Linked DNA regions of Botrimarina mediterranea. The protein of the gene in region 1 binds, or shares a complex with, the protein of each later gene. Links are inferred from orthologs where the notes say so. Each region holds a gene or a part of one and is shown on either strand. Other genes may lie near its edges. The genes, in order: mnmG and Spa11_RS06675.

What was found.
Region 2: the proteins of mnmG (region 1) and Spa11_RS06675 are in contact, whole or in part, in a solved structure (PDB 9HIP), measured with the Escherichia coli proteins. The link is inferred for Botrimarina mediterranea from one-to-one orthologs.

What each region holds. Positions count from the first base shown.
Region 1 is NZ_CP036349.1:4,634,587-4,644,048, forward strand. The notes cover bases 3,525-6,477. They hold mnmG (tRNA uridine-5-carboxymethylaminomethyl(34) synthesis enzyme MnmG), read right to left. Parts: upstream 5,971-6,477; coding sequence 4,078-5,970; downstream 3,525-4,077. Other genes in these bases: Spa11_RS17840 (DNA-3-methyladenine glycosylase I), read left to right, coding at 6,038-6,477. Also shown: Spa11_RS17810 (protein-glutamate methylesterase/protein-glutamine glutaminase), read left to right, coding at 1-472; Spa11_RS17815 (CheR family methyltransferase), read left to right, coding at 469-1,320; Spa11_RS17820 (hypothetical protein), read right to left, coding at 1,398-2,072; Spa11_RS17825 (sensor histidine kinase), read right to left, coding at 2,078-2,803; Spa11_RS17830 (response regulator), read right to left, coding at 2,928-3,509; more of Spa11_RS17840, read left to right, coding at 6,478-6,613; Spa11_RS17845 (hypothetical protein), read right to left, coding at 6,688-7,944; hisC (histidinol-phosphate transaminase), read right to left, coding at 8,103-9,164; Spa11_RS17855 (SMP-30/gluconolactonase/LRE family protein), read right to left, coding at 9,302-9,462. UniProt on the Escherichia coli protein: NAD-binding protein involved in the addition of a carboxymethylaminomethyl (cmnm) group at the wobble position (U34) of certain tRNAs, forming tRNA-cmnm(5)s(2)U34.
Region 2 is NZ_CP036349.1:1,682,810-1,692,132, reverse strand. Bases 3,363-6,176 are described here. They hold Spa11_RS06675 (tRNA modification GTPase), read right to left. Parts: upstream 5,535-6,176; coding sequence 4,191-5,534; downstream 3,363-4,190. Other genes in these bases: Spa11_RS06670 (YidC/Oxa1 family insertase periplasmic-domain containing protein), read right to left, coding at 5,680-6,176; Spa11_RS06680 (POT family MFS transporter), read left to right, coding at 3,363-3,984. Also shown: Spa11_RS06695 (SLC13 family permease), read left to right, coding at 1-188; Spa11_RS06690 (Gfo/Idh/MocA family protein), read right to left, coding at 189-1,271; Spa11_RS06685 (RsmB/NOP family class I SAM-dependent RNA methyltransferase), read right to left, coding at 1,385-2,347; more of Spa11_RS06680, read left to right, coding at 2,587-3,362; more of Spa11_RS06670, read right to left, coding at 6,177-8,070; Spa11_RS06665 (metallophosphoesterase family protein), read right to left, coding at 8,180-8,932; tRNA (adenosine(37)-N6)-threonylcarbamoyltransferase complex dimerization subunit type 1 TsaB, read left to right, coding at 9,167-9,323. UniProt on the Escherichia coli protein: Exhibits a very high intrinsic GTPase hydrolysis rate. Involved in the addition of a carboxymethylaminomethyl (cmnm) group at the wobble position (U34) of certain tRNAs, forming tRNA-cmnm(5)s(2)U34.

The DNA.
Region 1 (9,462 bases):
GCCGCCGATGTTCACCAAGAGCCTCGCCGACGACCTCGATAAGCGTTGCCAACTCCGGGTTTCGGAAGGGACCCAAGGCCAACCGCTGCGGCGCGGTGAGATCATCATCGCCCCGGGTGGCCGCATGATGCGGGTCGTGAAGCAGCCCGCCGGCGCCACCATCCAACTCACCGACGATCCGCCGGAACGCAACTGCAAGCCATCGGCCGACTTCTTGTTCCGCTCGGTGGCGAGCGGCTACGGCGCCCGTGCGCTGGCGGTTGTCCTCACCGGCATGGGGGACGACGGCACGCTTGGCGCCAAGCAGATCAAGTCCGCTGGCGGGATGGTGCTAGCGCAGGACGAGGCGTCTTGCGTCGTCTACGGCATGCCCAAGAGCATTGTCGAGAACAACCTAGCCGACGAAGTGCTCCCGTTGAATCAGATCGCCGATCACCTGGGCGCGATTGCGGCCGGGAGGGTGCTGGTATGAAACCAAACGGAGCCGACATCGACGCGATCTGCGACCTGGTCAACGAGCTTTGCGGGATTTATCTCGATACCAGTAAGGACTATTTGATCGAAGGCAGGCTCGCCAAGCTCGTTAAGCAAGCGGGCTGCGCGAGCTACGTCGACTTCGCCCGCAAGGTGCGGGTCGACGCGCGGCTCAAGAACGACGTGGTGGACGCCATCACGACCAACGAGACGCTGTGGTTCCGTGACAACACGCCGTTTGACGCCCTGCGATACAAGATCTTCCCGGAGTTAATCGACGCCAAGGCTGGGTCGCTGTTTCCAAAGAAGTTCCGCGTTTGGTCCGCGGCGTGCAGCACGGGCCAAGAAGCATATAGCATCGCGATGGCGTTCGCCGACGTCGTGCCCGACTTCGAGAGCTGGGACCTGCAGATCTACGGCACCGACATCTCGCCGGCCGCTGTCGCCCAAGCGCAACGCGGCGTCTACAACGAACTCGAAGTCAATCGCGGGCTCGATCAGAAGTACCGCGGCGCCTATTTTGTGAAGTCGGCCGGCGGCTGGGGGGTGAACGACGTGCTGAAACGTCGCTGCCGGTTCGAGGTTCGCAACTTGCTCAAGCCCTTTACGAATGTGGGCACGTTCGACCTGATCTTCTGCCGCAACGTGGCGATTTACTTCACGCCTACGGACCGCAAGTCGCTGTTCCAGCGTCTCGGACAGACGCTCAATCGTGGCGGCTGGCTGTTTACCGGCTCGGGCGAGTCGCTGATGGACCTTGGCCCCAACTGGGCGCCCAAGCAACACTGCCGCGCGGTGTGCTATCAACCCAACGGCTGCAACGGCGTCGCGACGCTGAAGCGCTAGCGCGGCCGGCGGTGTTAGTCGTCGGTGGGTGCCTGATACCCGCTACTCACCGACGACTAACGTCGCGCGCCTCGCCTTTACGACGCTTGGACAATCCTTGCGAGGGTTTGAGCAGCGTTCTCGACACAGCGGGCGTTCGCCCCGTCGCTCGATTGGCCCTTCAAGAACCGACCGAGGTAAGCGCCCGCTTCGCGCGCGAGTGTGCGCCGGCGTGATGGAGGCGGTTGCACGATTTCCGAGGCGGAAGTCGCGGTCACGACGGCGACAATCAGCGTGGGCTCGCCGTCTTCCACGCCTGCACGAGCCGTCACGGCGGCCCAATCGGTCGTCGCCGCAACTGCAGACGCCTTGGATAGTTCACCGTCTCCTAATGGAGTGTGGGCTATGCGATCACAGCAAATGCTTGATTCGATGGCGATGCGTACAGCGCTGGCATGGACTTCGCTTGCGAGAACAACATCGCCGACAGCGGCGCGGCCGGTGATTGCTGTCGCCGGGCCGATCACGACACGGTGATTGGCCGGATTGCCGAGGGACATCGCCCGCAGGCAGCCGCTGAGCGTCGCCGCACGCGCGGCGGTGACGCGTTGAGGATAGCCCACCGCGATGCGGCGGCCATGCCACAGACCCGACTCGACGGCGATCTGCGGTCCGTCGTGGCGGGTGACGCGCGTCATCTGGCGAAGCATTCCAGCGGTTAGCTCACCGTTCACGTCCCAGATGGCGACGTCGCAGCGCTCGGGGCCTACCATGGCGTTCACCCCTTCGGCAGCGTGATCGTGACCGTGACGCCCCGCCCCGGCTCGCTATCGAGCCGCACAGCGCCGCCATGGTCCGTGATGATCCGCCAACACTTGGAGAGCCCGAAACCCAAGCCGCGGCCCGCTTCGCGGCCGCTGAAGAAGGGATCGAACACGTGCGGTTGGATCTCGGCAGGCACGCCGGGGCCGTTATCGATGACGCGGATCACGGCGTCGCCGTGGCTTTCGTCCACGGAGACACGGACCTCGCCCCCCTGCCCTAGCGCGTCGAGGCTGTTGTCGACCACCGCACGGACGGCGACAGCGAGTTGCGCCCTATCCGCCTTGGCGATGACGGGCGATGTCGCGTCCGCCATCAGCAGGAGCGTCTCCGCCGAATCCGCCCGCGGCGCCAACTCAGCGACGACCGCTTTGGCGACGGCGCCTAAATCGATCGGCGCCTTCACCAACTGCGGCGGCCGCGCGAAGAGCATCAGGTCGGAAATCATCTCATGGGCGCGCATCGCCGCGCGGTGCATCGCCTCGAGCGCCTTCCGCTTGTCGGCGTCGTCCTCGCGTTTGAGCATCGTCTGCGCGCGGAGGGCGATGTTCGCCAGCGGGTTGTTGATCTCATGACTCGCGCCGTAGGCCAGCTCCTTCATTGCGTCGAGCTTCGCGCGCCGCAGCTCGTCCGCAAACCACCGCCGTAGCTCATCAGAAATCGGCTCTGGTGGATCGAACATTTCCTCATCTCAACTAACCGCCAAGACGCCAAGAGCGCCAAGGATCGCCAAAAAACTGAACCAGTTTCTGACTTTCCTTGGCGCTCTTGGCGCTCTTGGCGTCTTGGCGGTTCCGATTGTCCCGTCAGCCCGCCGAGGCGGGTTCCATGTCGAGGAGCTGGCAGACGCGGCTCATCAGGGTGTCGACGTCAAACGGCTTCTTCATGAAGTCGTCGGCGCCGGCGCCGCGGAGCTTTTGAATGCGGTCCTCTTCGACCATGCCACTGATGCAAATGATCCGCACGTCGTCCATCGACTTGTCGCTGCGGACCAGCTGACAGACTTCCATGCCGTTGATGTCTGGCAGCATCACGTCGAGCACCACCAGGTCGGGGCGGAACTCCTTGATCATCATGCCGGCGCCGAAGCCGTTGTTGACGCTGCGGACATCGAAGCGGCCGTCGCGCTCGAAGTGATCGACCAGCAGGTCCACCAGATCGACGTCGTCGTCAACGACGAGCAGCTTGCGGCGCCCGCTGTCGAGGGCGTCGGTCGGGATGCCGTTGTCCCGCATGAAGGAGTACAGCTGGTCGCGCGGGATGCGGCGGAATCGGCTGCCAGGGACGCGGAAGCCCTTGAGCTGTCCCGAGTCGAAGCAGCGGATAATCGTCTGCTGGCTGACCTTACAGATCTTCGCGGCTTCGCCGGTCGTGAAGACAGTTTTCATGGACGAACCACCCCTCTCCCTAGTTGATGGCTGTGCGTCAGGCCGGGCGATTCGGCGGCCGGCCCTTCCCTCTTAAGGGTCAGGGCCAGAGCCGAGCGGCTCCGTCCACGCTCGATTTTCGTTTTGCTTCCGCGGCGGTCGCGCCCCATAAGGCGGCGACCGACGCGACCGATGGTTCTGAACTTCGCCTCGTTCGCCCGCAGCGCCCGAAGGACGCTTCGAACTATGCGACGCGGATCGCCCAGACCTGCTAGTCGAAGCCTGACCTGCAGCCCAGGGGGCCCGCAGGGCGCCTTCTTTCCGTAGCTTTGCAAACTATCGCGATCGTGCAAACGTCATTTGCGACGCAAACGCCACCGGTATCGCAAAGCCCCACGGAGACCGCAGAACACTGGCCTCACCGCATTCGCCGAGGTTGCCTCAATTACCCTCGTCGCCGGATTATAAGGGGCGAGGGCCCCCCGTCAACACGAGTCGCATCGCTGTAAGCGATTGCAGGAAAAGCACTTAACCGTAAATCGTTGCATGAAAATGCGGGCAGTGAACTTCGTCAGCTTCGTGCGTAAGGTCACGCCTGAGGCTGAGAATCGCTGCGCCGCTTGCCGCCGTCGAGGTGCGCCATGAGCAGTGCGATGTCCGCCGGGGTTACCCCGCTGATGCGGCTTGCCTGGGCGAGGTTCGTCGGCTGCACGCGAGACAGCTTCTCGCGCGCCTCGTGTCGCAGGTGCGTCAGACGCGCGTAGTCGAACGCCGCGGGGATCCGCTTCTCGGCGAGCCGGTGCTGGCGATCGATCTCCGTCTGCTGTCGGGCGACGTAGCCCGAGTAACGGGCGTCGAACAGCGCCTGCTCGATCACGTCGCTCGGCGCGCTGGCGAGCTCGGCGGCGGGTTCGGCGGGCGCCATCGCGACGATAGCTTGCCAGTCGATCTCGGGGCGCCTGAGGTGCTCGCCCAAGTTGCGGCCTTGATAGCGGACGCTCTCCAGGAGGCCCGCAATGCGATCCACGAGGCCCAGCTTCCGCCGCAGGCGTTCTTCACGTTCGGCCGTCACGAGCCCGCAGCGGGCCCCCAGGGGCGTTAGACGGCGGTCCGCGTTGTCTTGGCGGAGCGAGAGTCGGTACTCGGCCCGGCTCGTAAACATGCGGTAGGGCTCGTCCACGCCGCACGTCACGAGGTCGTCCACCAAGACGCCGATGTACGCTTCGTCCCGTGCCAGCACCAACGGCTCGCGGTTGGCGACCTGCAGTGCGGCGTTGGCGCCAGCAATGAGGCCCTGGGCGGCCGCTTCTTCGTAGCCGGTGGTGCCGTTGATCTGTCCGGCGAAGAACAAGCCCGCGACGTGCTTCGACTCGAGCGTCGGCGTCAACTGATCGGGCGGGGCGTAATCGTACTCGACGGCGTAGCCATAGCGCATGATCTTCGCCCTCTCGCAGCCGGGGATGTGGCGGAGCATGGCGTCCTGCACGTCGCGCGGCAGGCTTGTGGAAACGCCGTTGACGTAAACTTCGAGCGTCTGCCGCCCTTCGGGTTCGAGGAACAGTTGGTGCTGCTCCTTCTCGGCGAAGCGAACGACCTTGTCCTCGATCGACGGGCAGTAGCGTGGGCCGCTCGTGTTGATCTGCCCGCTATACATCGGCGCGCGGTGCAGGTTAGCGCGGATCAGGTCGTGGACGGCGGGCGTCGTGTACGTGATGTGGCAGGGGACCTGCTCCTGTGTCAGCCGATCGGTGAGAAACGAAAACGGTTGCGGCTCGGCGTCGCCGGGTTGCATTTCGCACTTCGAGTAGTCGATCGTCCGCGCATTAAGCCGCGGCGGCGTCCCGGTCTTGAAGCGCTCGAGCCGCACGCCAAGCCGCTCAAGCGACGCGCTAATACCGCACGAAGTCCCCTCGCCGCCCCGCCCCCCGGGAGTCTTCGCCTCACCGGTATGCATGAGGGCTTGGAGGAAGGTGCCGGTGGTGAGGACGACGGCATGCGCTTGGTAAGTGGCGCCGCCTCGGACACGGACACCATAGATCGAATGACGAAGATCGTTATCGTCATTCGTCATTCGTGCTTCGTCATTCTCCGTCAGGAGTTCTTCTACTCCCTCCTGCCGCAGATCCAAATTCTCTTGCTCTTCGACGAGTCGCTTGATCTCGGCTTGATAGGCGCGCTTGTCGGCTTGGGCGCGGGGGCTGTGCATCGCCGGGCCCTTGCTGCGGTTGAGCATCCGGAACTGGATGCCGGTAGCGTCGATCGCCCGGCCCATCGCGCCGCCGAGGGCGTCGATTTCGCGGACGATCTGCCCCTTGCCGACGCCGCCGATGGCCGGGTTGCAGCTCATCTGGCCGACCGTGTCGAGGTTCGTCGTCAGCAGGGCCGTCCGTGCCCCCATCCGCGCAGCGGCCAGCGCCGCTTCGGTACCGGCGTGGCCGGCGCCGATGACGATCACGTCGTATTCGTAGGTGGTTTCGCTCATAGCCAACTCATTGTATTCGGCCGGAAGGCCGCAGACGACGGGCCAGATACGGGCTACATTTTCGAGCATGCCAACCATGCGCTGCCCGTGGGCCGAGGGCTCCGACGCCGAACGCGATTACCACGATGCGGAGTGGGGTGTTCCGCTGCGCGACGACAATAGGCTGTTCGAGATGATCACGCTCGAAGGCGCGCAGGCGGGGCTCTCGTGGCGCACCGTGCTGCTCAAGCGCGAGGGCTACCGCCGAGCGTTTGCCGACTTCGAACCCGGGGTCGTCGCCCGCTACACGCCCAAGCGTGTCGAGAAGCTGCTGCTGGACGCGTCGATCATCCGCCATCGCGGCAAGATCGAATCGACGATCTCCAACGCTCGCGCGTTGCTAACGCTGCAAGAGGCGGGCGAGACGCTCTCAGGCCTCGTCTGGTCGTTCGTCGATGACAAGCCGGTCGTTAATCGTTGGAAGCAGATGGGCGACATCCCGTCCGAGACGACCGCCTCGAAAGCGATGAGCAAAGAACTCAAGAGCCGCGGCTTCCGCTTCGTCGGCCCCACCACCTGCTATGCCTTCATGCAGGCGGCGGGGTTAGTGAATGATCACCTCGTTTCATGCTTCCGCATGAAGCAAGTCGACGGTGAGCAGTAGGCAGTGGGCAGGATGCGGTCTCTCCCTTCGGGAGAGAGAAGACTTACAGCCCACTGCCTACTGCCCACTCAGCGCTAGCGTCGATACTCGATGCCGGCGAACCAGCCGTGCAGGAAGAGCTCGTCGCTCTCCGCGGTGATCGGCGGCGGGGCGGTCCAGAGGTTCTCGGCCAGCTCGACGCCGCCGAGGAACTGCGCCTGGTAACCGCCGCGTAACGCGGTGGTGTTGCTGAGACGCCAGGTCGCGGCGAGCGAGGCCTCGGTCGTGAAGGCGATACGGGTGCCGTCGGCCGAGGTAGCCACGTTGGTCGTCAGCGAGTTCGTTGTGGTGTCGATACTCCGCGTGTCGTCGTTCGGGTCGAGTGGCGTGTTGTTGTCGTCATCGACCACGGTCTCTTTGGTGGTAACGGTCACCGTGCTACTCGAGACGCGGTCGCGATCAATGAAGTTGCAATAGACACCCGCCGAAACGAAGCCGGTCAGATGGAGCCGCCGGGTCGGACGCCACATGTCCAGCCGCAGACCGCTCTGGAAGCCGATCAAGTTGTTATCGACTTCGACGCCATTGCTCTGCTGAGCAAGGATCGAGGAGAGCGAATCACCCGGCACCGTGATGTCGGGGTCGGGCAGAATGACGTTTGTGTACTGTTTGTTGATGTCCGAGACCGACTCGCCAAAGGCAATGTACCGAACACCGGCGAATGGCTTGAGATAGCCCGGCGTCATCTTCTGGAAGTTGATCTCACCCGAGTGGAAGCGTGAGTCGTAGACGAGCTGGCGACGCTGCATACCGGCGATGTCGCCGGCTGTGATGGGTTCTTCTTCCCAATACGCGTTAGCGGTCCACTTCTCAGCGCCGAGGTACCCCACCTGCAGTTCATAACCTGCAAACTGCGGGTACTCGCTCGTCAGCAGCACCCTGGCGCCGGCGGCGTGATCGAAATTGTTGTAGAACTCGAGCGGGGGCAGTGCGACCGCCGGCGCAATCGGCTCGACTTCAGCGAGGATCGCGGCGAGGTCGGCTTCGCCACGCGACAGCACCACGCCGTCCACCGTGACGCGCCAGTGCGGCCCCACGAGCCAGTCGTCACGACGCCCAGCGCCGGGGCGATAGCCCGGACCGCCGACGGGATAGTCGGCCGGTCCGCTCGCGGCTGAGAGCTGTTCACCGAACGTGCCGTTGGGATAAGCAGTCGATTCGCCCGGCATCGCGAGCAGCGTCGGCGCGCCGACGTCAGGCTCTTGCGCACGGACTTCGCCCTGCGATAGGCAGGTTCCTACCGTCATGACGGCGGCGACGAAACGACAAGCCGAAGCAGCCCAGTGGGCCATGCGATTTCCCCCCTTGGGGCCTTTGCGTCGCTCGGCATGAGCGGGCGCAGGCCCTCCCCGTGGGGACTATCGGCGCCCGGGCGACCGTCACAACACGCATTCCCGGCATCGGCGGAAATGTTGAGGGGCGTCTCTCGGGCACTGACATCGCTATGAGGTCAACATGTCGCTAGCAGCGAAAGCAGCACGTCGGTTTGCTCCGGCGTGCCAACCGAGAAGCGGAGGCCGTCGTCGCCGCCGGCCCAGCCGTGGTGCTTGATCCAGCGGACCAAGACGCCCGACTCCTTAAGACTCTCGTAGATCGCTTGGTGCTGGCCCGAGGGGTGCGTCGCCCAGACGAAGTTGGCGCTGGACGGCGTCGTGACGAAGCCCGCCGCTTGCAGGCCGGCGTCGAGCCGTTGCCGCTCGGCGAGTACCTTGGCGACGTTGTCGGCGAGCCACGCTTGGTCGTCGATCGCGGCGGTGGCGCCGGCGATCGACAGGGTGTCGCAGTTGTAGCTGTCCTTCACCTTGGCGAGCTGCGCGATCACGTCGGGTTGCGCAACGACGTACCCGAACCGCAGCCCCGCCAAGCCATAACTCTTGCTGAGCGTACGGCTCACGAGCACCCGCTCGTTGGTCCGCACGAGGTCGAGGCAGTTCGTCTCGGCGAAATCGACATACGCCTCGTCCACCAACACGGGGCACTCCAGCGCGTCGGCGATCGCCGCCACCTCGCCGGGCGCCAGCAACGTGCCGCTGGGGCTGTTGGGATTCGCTAGGTACACAAGCTGCAAGTCGGGCGACGGCGCCGTCAGCTCGTAGCCGATCGTCCAGTCGGGCTCACACGGCACGGCCTCGTGGCGGACGCCCTGAATCTCGGCGAGCGTCTTGTAGAGCATGTAGGTCGGCCACGGGTAGCGGACCGACTTGCCTTGATCGACGAACGTGCGGGTGACGATCGTCAGGATGTCGTCGCTGCCGTTGCCGCAGAGGATCCAGTCGGGCGTGATCTCGGCGTTGTGCGTCTTGAGCACTTCGGCCGCACGCATCCGGAAGGCGGTCGCCTGCGGGTCCGGGTAGCGCTGCAATCCGCTGTCGGCGGCGGCGCGGATCGCGGCCACGACCTTCGGCGAAGGCGGGTAAGGATTCTCGTTGGTGTTGAGCTTCACCAGCTTCGTCCCGCGCGGCTGCTCGCCGGGGACATAGCCGGTCATCTGCTGGATCGACTCACGGAACATCGTTGCCTTCTCTAGTTCTTTTTGGAACCACGGATGGAACGGATAGAACCATAGTGCTTGCCATGTCTGTAGGAGGCGTCTCCTACAAATTCTTATCCGTGGTATCCGTGAAATCTGTGGTTAAACAGTCTTTGTCCTCAAAAGCCGGCGCCCGTCGTTGTGGTCTGGATACGGCAGAGCCATGTGTCGGCGGTCATGTAGAGCGCCCGGCCGTCGGCGCCGCCGAAGCAACAGTTGGCGGTTAGCTCGCCGGTGAGGATGCGGCCGAGCAACTTCCCCTCGGGCGAGACGACCAGCA
Region 2 (9,323 bases), 3.0 Mb from region 1 along the record:
TAGCCGTGCCGATCGCCCTGGCGGCCTCGGCGGGCATGTGCCTCCCGATCTCGACCCCACCGAACGCCATCGTCTACAGCGGCGGCCACCTTAAGGTGACCGACATGTTCGCCGGCGGGCTGCTGATCGGCCTGATCGCGCCCTTGATCCTGGTGTTCTGGGCCGAGTTGGCGCTCAACTGGCTCTAGTCATCTTGATAGCACAACTCGCTGTCCGGTCTTCGCCGACTGGCGCGCCGCGTCGAGCACCTCGACAACTAGCAAGTTGTTCTCGACTGACGACAGGGCGTTGGGCTTGGCCTCGCCACGGACGACGGCCGCCAAGTGAGCGAACGGGTCGCCTTCCCACTCTGGCAACTCCGGCGCGCGCGACGTGGTCGGCCGGTCTTCGCCGTGCCGCCAACCGCTCACCTCGCGATCGCCCTTGCTCGATAGCTCACCCGTCGCGCCGTAGACCACCGCGTCCTTCACGTTGAAGGGCCAGTTCCATGACGCCTGCACCACCGCGACGGCGTCGGCGTACTCGATGGTGATCGTCGCGTCGTCGTCCACGTTGGGATAGCGCCGCGGCTTGATACGCTTCGTCACGCAACTTACCGCGATCGGTCGCTCGCCATTCATCAGCCACGTCGCCAGGTTCGCGCCGTAACAACCGAAGTCCGTGACCGCCCCGCCGCCGTTCTCCGCGGGGTCGAGCAACCACTCCAGGAACGGCTCGCGACAACCGATCTCAATCGGCCCCGCATGGCCCATCCGAAAGACCATCCGTCGGGTATTCCCCTGCTCGTGAGCGTCCACACGGCGCTTGATTTCATGAAGGTTGCGGTACCAAGTCGTTTCGTAATTCGTCAACAACTGAACGCCTGCCCGTTCGGCCGCGTCCACCATCGCGCGAGCATCGGCAAGGTTCGTCGCCAGCGGCTTCTCGACCATCACGTGCACACCAGCGCCGGCACAAGCAATCGCCTGCTCATGGTGCGCGCGGATGCTGCCGAAGAGAACAGCCGCTTGCGGCTTAGCGGCCGCCAACGCTTGCTCGAGATCCTGATAGTAAAGCTTCTTGTCTAACCCCGCGTTGCTCATCCGCCCCATCGCAAGCTCACGGTCTGCATCTACTACCGCAACGATCTCGATGTCGCCGATGTCTCGCGGCCGACCCAACAGACCAAACACATGGTCGTGCGACACGCCCACGATCGCGACGCGAACGGGGTCGGCCGCTATCGCGGCGATGGCTTGGAGCAACAAGAAGAGAACGAGAAGGCGTCGCATCACGAGAAGAAGCATTTGCAAGAGAAAAGGCGAGCCGGCGACGTTAGTCGTCGGAGTGAAGCGGGTACTCCGGTTCCTCCGACGACTTACGTCGCCGGCTCGCCACCAGTCAATTAGTCGATCTTCCTCAGCATAGCCAAATAGAACCCCGCCAGGCGATCGTCGGGGACGATCCGCACCGTTTCGGCGATCACATCGGGTAGACGCTTGCCTTGCCATGCCGTGAGCCCCGCCATCTGGCTATCGCCAATGGAAAGGTCGATTGGTTCGATCTCGACCACACCGGCGAGCCGTCGCAGCGTGTGGGCCACCACCAGCTCGTTCTCTTCCGGCGCGAAAGAGCAGGTGCAGTAAAGCACCCGCCCGCCGGGTCGTGTGGCGTCGAGGGCCGACCGCAGCAGAGCTTTTTGCTTCCGGGCCGACTCGGCGAGCTTGCGCGGTCCCCAGTAGGCGAACGTCCCCGGATGCTGGGGGTCGAACCGCGCCTCGCTCGAACACGGCGCGTCGAGCAGCACCGCGTCGAAACGCTCGGGCGTCTTGCGGCCCACATCGCGGCCGTCGTGCGTAAAGGTGCGGACGAATTCGCCGGCGCCGCAGCGCTCCAGGTTCTGCCTTAACTTGAAGAAGCGGTCGCGGACGGGCTCGACCGCCGCCAATTCGCCTTCGAGCCGCATCCGCGCCGCCAGATGCAGCGTCTTCCCGCCCGGCGCCGCGGCGAGGTCGAGCACCGTCTCGCCCGGCTGCGGATCGAGCACCAACGGAGCGAGCATGCTCGAAAGATTCTGCACATAGAGCCGACCATCCGCCGCAATCGCCGACTCCGTCACCTTCGACTTGTCCGCCGACTCGATCGTCGCCGCCTCGGGGAGCCACTCGCAACGCCGACCCTCGACGCCGACCTCCGCCATGAGCACAAGCGGGTCCGCATCGTCGCTTCGAAGTGGGTTCGCCCACGCGCCCGGCCGCCGCGTCTCACCAAACGTCCGCAGCACCTCCTCAGCCCTTTCGCCAAACACGGCGCGCAGCCGCCCAACGAATTCGCACGGCAATCCGTAGGCGTCGTCGATCTCGATCAAACTCAGCTCCCATTCCTTTGCACTGCCTCGTTGTGGGAGGGGTCTCCAGACCCCGATTACGCGCCGCAATCGCTAACGGCATGGTGCGCATTATCGGCGTCTGGAGACGCCTCCCACAGAGTAGGCTTAAAAGTCTCACGCAAAGGCGCTAAGACGCAAAGGCGCCGGCGCAGAACCGAGCGGCTGGTTCCGTTAGACTCGGCGGGCCGACCCGTCGCCACTCACGCAGGAACCGCGCCTTGGCCAGCCATCGCACCGCCCCCGACCCGCAGCAAACTCAGATGCCGGGGGGCATCCCTTACATCGTCGGCAACGAGGCCGCCGAACGTTTTAGTTTTTATGGGATGCGGGTAATTCTCGCGGCCTTCCTTACCAAGCACTTGGTGGGTCTTGATGGCGAGCCCGACAACCTCACTGAGGAGCAGGCCACAGCGGCGATCAGTTGGTTCATTGCAGCGACCTATACGACGCCGTTCGTCGGGGCGATCATCGCCGATCGATACTTTGGCAAGTACCGCACCATCCTGTGGCTATCGCTCTTCTATTGCGCGGGCCATGCGTTGATGGCGATGGTCGATACGCCGCTGGCTGAGACAATCCGATCACGCTACATACTATATATCGGGCTCGCGCTGATCGCGTGCGGCGCAGGGGCTATCAAGCCGTGCGTCACCGCGCACGTCGGCGATCAGTTCGGGACTAGCAACAAGCATCTGCTGCCACGCGTCTACAGTTGGTTTTACTTCTCGATCAACCTCGGCGCGATCGGGTCTCAGCTTCTCACCCCGTGGCTCTTGAATCACCCGTCGTTCGGCCCTGCATGGGCCTTCGGCGTGCCCGGCGTCTTGATGGCGATCGCAACCTTCATGTTCTGGCTCGGCCGCAACAAGTTTGTCCATGTCCCGCCATCTGGTTCCGCCTTCTGGAAAGAGACCCTCAGCCCCGAGGGCGTCAGAGCGCTATTGAACCTCCTGCCACTACTGCTCTTCGTCGCGATGTTCTGGTCGCTCTTCGACCAGACCGCGAGTGCCTGGGTGTTTCAGGCCGATAAGATGGACCTGCGTCTGCCGCTGTTGGGCTTCTCGCTGGACCCGTCGCAGATGCAGGCCATCAACGGCATGTTCGTGCTCACGCTTGTGCCGCTGTTTTCGATCGTGGTTTACCCGTTCGTCGATCGATTCATTGCCGTCACCCCACTACGGAAGATCGGCGCCGGGTTATTCATCACGGCCGGATCGTTCGCCGTCTCGGCCTTGATCGAGCAGCGCATCACCGATGGCCAAACGCCGTCGATCGGTTGGCAGATTCTCGCTTACTTCATCCTGACCGCGGCCGAGGTGCTGATCTCGATTACGATGCTCGAGTTCTTCTACACCCAGGCGCCGCGGCGGATGAAGTCTTTCGTCATGGCCTTCTGCATGATCAGCATCTCAATCGGCAACGTCTTCACGGCCCTAGTGAACACGTTCATCGAACGCGAAGACGGCACGGTGCTGCTCCCTGGGGCCAGCTACTATTGGTTCTTCGCCGGGTCGATGTTGGTGGTCGCGATCGCCTACCTGGCATGGGCGCCGTTCTACCGGGGAAGCACCTACCTACAGGGTGAAGAGGAAGTCGTCGCCGACGCGCATGGTTAGTGGTGAAACGCTTCCTTATCCCCCTCCCTTTTTAGGGAGGGGTTAGGGGAGGGTGAAACGTGTTGATCGAATTTACGGCTTGTGCACCATCACAACTCTGTGCGGTACTCGCCAAATACGCGAGACGTAACGGATAACGCCGACCCTCCCCTAGCCCCTCCCTAAGAGAGGGAGGGGGACACCCTCAGGTGCCGGACGCTGGCTTTTTACTTCCCAATACAAAACTTCCCAAAGATCTCCCCCAGCACCTCGTCGGTCACGACCTCGCCGACAACGCGGCCTAGCCCGTCGAGCGCCGCGCGTAGTTCGAGCGACACCAACTCGTCGCCGACGTCTGCCGCGGCGAACGCTCGAACCAGTGCTTCATGGGCTTGGACGAGTCCCGTCCGCGCGCGGTCGGCGGTGACGCCGAGGGCGTCGTGCGTTGTTTCAAGGACGCGGACTTTAATCTCAGCGGCGAGTTCCTCAAGGCCTTCGCCACTCGTAGCGCTAGTCCTTAGCCAACTCGTTGGCGTCTCAACCGGTGAAAGATCGGCCATCGTCGCAACGCCGATCCGTTCGGGCGGCAGCACGCCGGCGATGCGGTCGGCGCGGCGGCATTCGACGAAAACGTCGGCGTCGCGAAGCACGGCCGACAGGCGCTCGCGGGCGACGCCGTCGATCGCGTCGATCGCCGCCGTCTCGTCGGCGCCGGCCGTGTCGATCAGTTCGACGCGCGCGCCATCCAGATCGACCGTGGCGGCGAGCAAGTCGCGCGTCACGCCAACCGCATCAGCCACCAACGCCTGCGGTCGTTGCGACTCGACGCTGTAGCGATCCACTAGCGCATTGAAGAGCCGGCTCTTGCCCACGTTCGGCGGGCCGATGATCGCCACGCGCGGCAGCCGTTGGGCGGCGTCGCGCGCGGTTACCTGTTGGAGCGTCGCCTCGACAAGCTCGGCGGCCTCGGTCAGTCGGCGGCGGAGCGCTTCGGGTTCAACAAAGCGAACGTCCTCCTCCTCGACGAAGTCGAGTCCCGCTTCGAGATCGGCGAGCAGGCCCAGGAGGTCGGCTCGCAGCCGGTGCAGCGGCGTCGAGAGACCCCCGGCGAGTTGCTCCAGCGCCGCCGCGAGACGCTCGTCGCTGCGGGCGTCGATCACCGACAGCACCGCCTCGGCCTGCGTTAGGTCGATCCGTCCCACAAGGAGCGCCCGCAGCGTAAACTCGCCCGGCTCGGCCAGCCGACAGCCGCCCGCCAGGCACGCCCGCACGATCGCGTCGAGCACCGCCGGCGAACCGATCGTGTGGACCTCGACGGATGGCTGCCGAGTATAACTGCGTTCGTCGGGCCAGACGAAAAGGTCCACCGGGACATGACGTTGCGTCCCGGCCATTTCAATCGATAGAACGCGGTCGCCTAATCGTCGAGGAGCGCTACACGTCAGCGGCTCGCCGCTTAGCGCCGCAACGATCGCGAGCGCCCTCGGCCCCGACACCCGCACCGCGCCGCGCTCGCTCGCGCCGCGGGCCGTTGCGATGGCGACGATCGTGTCGTTAACGTCGGGCGTCACGGTGATTCACTCCCGGCGCTGGCGCGCTCATGGCTCTTAGGAGCCTCGTAGGATGGCGCCGCAGGCCCATCACTCGATGGGTAAGATGGGCCTGCGGCGCCATCCTACGCGAGTCAAGTTCAACGCCACCCCCGACCCATCAACCCTACTTCCGCTTCTTCCCCTTCGCTCGCTTCGCAGCGGCCTTCGCCTTCGCGGCGCCGTTGCTACTCGGCGGCGTCTTCACAGGCGATGTCTTCGGCGAGATGGCGCCTCCTGCCGGTGGCGTGGGCTTGGGGAGCATCTTCCGCTCGGCTATGCCCCACAGGCTCGAAGCGATGAAGTAGATGCACAAACCGCTGGGCACCTTAAAGAACATCAGGCCCATGAACAGCATCATGTACTTCATCATCTGCTGCTGCATGCGCATCTGGTCGTTGGTCGGCTCCGGCATGAACATCTTCTGCTGGAGCAGGAACAACGCGACGGTGACCAGCGGCAAAAGGTTGAAGTACGGCCCGAAGCCGAAGATGCCGACGCCGTTGTTCATCCACTGCGGCATATAGGCCGACCAGTCGAGGAACATGTCCGGCGCGGCGAGGTTGCTGCAGAAGCGGATCGCGTCGCTGATCAGGGGAGCCTGTCGCAGCTCGACATCGACCGCCAGGGCCCGGTACAGGCCCATGAAGATCGGCAGCTGGATGAATAGCGGCAGACACCCCGCGGCCGGGTTGTAGTTGTGCTTGCGGAACAGCTCCTGCTGCGCCTGTGACCGCTTCTGCATGTCTTCCTTGTAGCGCTCGGCGATGCGGTCGATCTCCGGCTTCAGCTCCTGCATCTTCACCATGTTCTTCGCCGTCTGCCGGCTGATCGGGAACATGGCGCCGCGGACGCAGACCGTCAGCATGATGATGGCGATGCCGTAGTTGCCCACCAGGCCGTTGAACGTGTGCAGTAGCCACAGCATCGGCTTCGCTGCCCAGCCGAACCAACCGTAGTACAGCACGTCGTGGAGCGTGTGGTTGGGGTCGTCGCCGGCGGCGTAGGCCTGGAGCAACTCGGGCAGCTTCGGCCCGGCGAAGACGCGATAGTCATCCGTCACACTGGCCGAGTCGCTTTCCGCCGCGCCGAGGATTGTCGGCTCACTTTCCAACACGACGGTCACGTTCTGCCAACGGCTCTGATCGCTGTTGGGGAGCTTCTCGGTCGCCAACTCGGCGCGTACCTCGGCGGTGCGGACGTCGGTAAGGTTCGCCTTCCGCGGGATGACGATCGAAGCGAAGTACTGCGAATCGACGCCGGCGAACGCCAACGGGCGGCCCTGCCCCATCGGCTTGACATCGCCGTCGGCGACGGTCGATGAAGCGAACTGCGTCAGCCGGTCGTCAACGAACCGCACAACCACGTCGCGCAAGCCAAAGCTGCCCCAGTCGCCGAAGAAGCTGCCGTCGCCGCGGCCGATCTTGTTGGCGAACCAGAAGCCCTCGATCGGCATCCCGTTCGGGCCTTCCAGCTCGTAAGCAACTGTCTGCGACTCAGTGCGTAGGTTGCGAAGCTCGACCGAGATGTCGAAGTGATACGACGGATGCGCCTCGTTCTTCCGCTCGGCCTCCGGCGTCTGGACCACCGTGAAACGCTTCACGACTTCGAGCCCAAGCTTCGGCAGCCGTTGGCGAAGCGTAACGGCTTCGTCGTCGCGCTGATCAACGGTCCAGGGCTCTTCGAGAAGTTCGCGGTTCGCCTCGACAACGGCCGCGGCGTTGCTGCCGCTCACCGACTTCAACCGCACGAAAAACGAGGGAACCGAAGCATATTCTTCCGCTAGGTTCGGTGAGTGCAGGCGGACGTTCTCGGCCTCGGGCCGCATGAGGTCGAGCGGCTGGCGGCGGAGCTTGGCGGTCAGCGAGAGGTCGTCGCCATTGCGATTACCGATGAGCGAGATTGTCTGTCGCGGCCTAGCACGATCGAGCAGTCGCAACAGGTCGTGGGCATCCGCGATCGGTTGTTCTCTACTTGCCGGCGAGGACGAAGCGGAGCTGTTGATGATGCCCTGGGTAATGATATCTCCAACTTGCAGCCCCGCTTCGGCCGCGGGCGTTCCCGGGCCGACGTAGTTCACCAGCGCGCCGCCCCCTTCCGCGTCGGTCAGCGCAAGCTGTCCGAGATAGCCACTGCGGTCGTCGAGGTCGCGGAAGTTGTCGCTGGAGAGTTCGACGCGTTCGATGGCGCCGCCGACGTTGTTGACCGTCAGCAGCATCCGGTACGCGCCGGCGGGATCGACCGACCCCAACGCGATGTGCTCCGCTCTAGCGGGGGCGTCGTCCTCGATCGTGCCGGCGTCGTCGGCGGGGATGTCGGGCTCGGCCTCGGCGTCGCGCTGCGGGCCTTCAACGATGTCGGCGGCCTTATCGTCTGGTTTCTCTTGCACCGGCGCCGGGGCGAACATGCTGTTCATCAGCATGAAGATGCCCAGCGACATGAGCAGGATCAGAAAGAACCGCTGGTCCTGCGGCTGCTGGCCGCCGCGGGGCGTCGGCCGGCGTTGTTGGATGTCCATTCGCCTAAGAGGGGTGTTCGTGGGGTGGCGCCGCTAAGCCGCAAGCGGCAGGCCGCTTGCGGCTTAGCGGCGCGAGAACTCGCGACCGACCAAAAGAGTCCTTCGCTCGTCAGCGACCTTGCTTGATGCGGTCGCCGAGGAAATTGTCGAGTTCTGGCGTTGCGTAAATCAGGTTCGCCGTGGCGTCGATGTCGTACTCGACCCGGTGGAACGTGATGCGGTCGTCCTCCTGCACCACGTAGCACGCCCGCGGGTCGCCGTCGCGCGGCTGGCCGACCGAGCCGACGTTCACCATGAACTTCTGGTCGTTGACTTCGTAGACGTAGTTCGTTTCTTCGGGCGTGACGAAGTTGCGGCTCTCGGTGAAGACGCCCGGCACGTGCGTGTGGCCCTGGAAGCAGCCGTGCGGCACGAGGCTGAACAGCTTCTCCATCTTCTTCTGGTTGTAGATGTCTTCGGGGAAGACGTACTCGTTCACCGGGTTGCGGGCCGACCCGTGAACGAAGAGCCAATCGCGGTCGCGATGGACCCGCGGCAGTCCGCCGAGAAAGTCCCAGCGTAGATCGACCTGGTCGCGGTCGCCCTTGATGGCTTCGAGCTGGTCGCGGGTCCAGAAGATGGCCCGCTCGGCGCCGCTGTTGAAGCCCTCGGGATCGAACAGCGCGCCCTGGTCGTGGTTGCCCAACAGGGCCACTTTGCAGTTGGCGATCACCGCGTCGAGGCACTCGCAGGGCTTCGGCCCGTAGCCGATGACGTCGCCGAGGCAGAAGACCTCGTCGATCCCCTGCTCCTTGATGTGCGCGAGAACCGTCTCGAGCGCCTCAAGGTTGCCGTGGATGTCGCTGATGATGGCGCGTTTCAAGGCGGCGGCCCTCCCGAGGGCGGCCCTCCCTAATCAGGGGGTTGGGCTGTTAACGTGGTGCGACAGGGCGAATCGGCGCGCGGAACCGACGCCAGACGTTCCCACCCCCGGCGCGCACACGGCAAACGCGGGAAAGGCAGGCGCGTTTGGCCCGGCCGGCCCCCTCGCGCGAAGCCAAAAAACTAAGCGGGGCTTCAACTTCGGTCAAGCCGCCCGGTCCGATCACCCCCTCCGATGATGTCACAACCGACCCCTTCCGACCAGCTTTCCACCGCGACCCCGGCCGAGTCGGGTCGCTGGCTCGCCATCGAGACCTCGGGCCTCTTCGGCTCCGTCGCCGCGGGCGTCGTCACCGACGCAGGCTGCGAGCTCGCCGCCGCGAGGCCGCTGC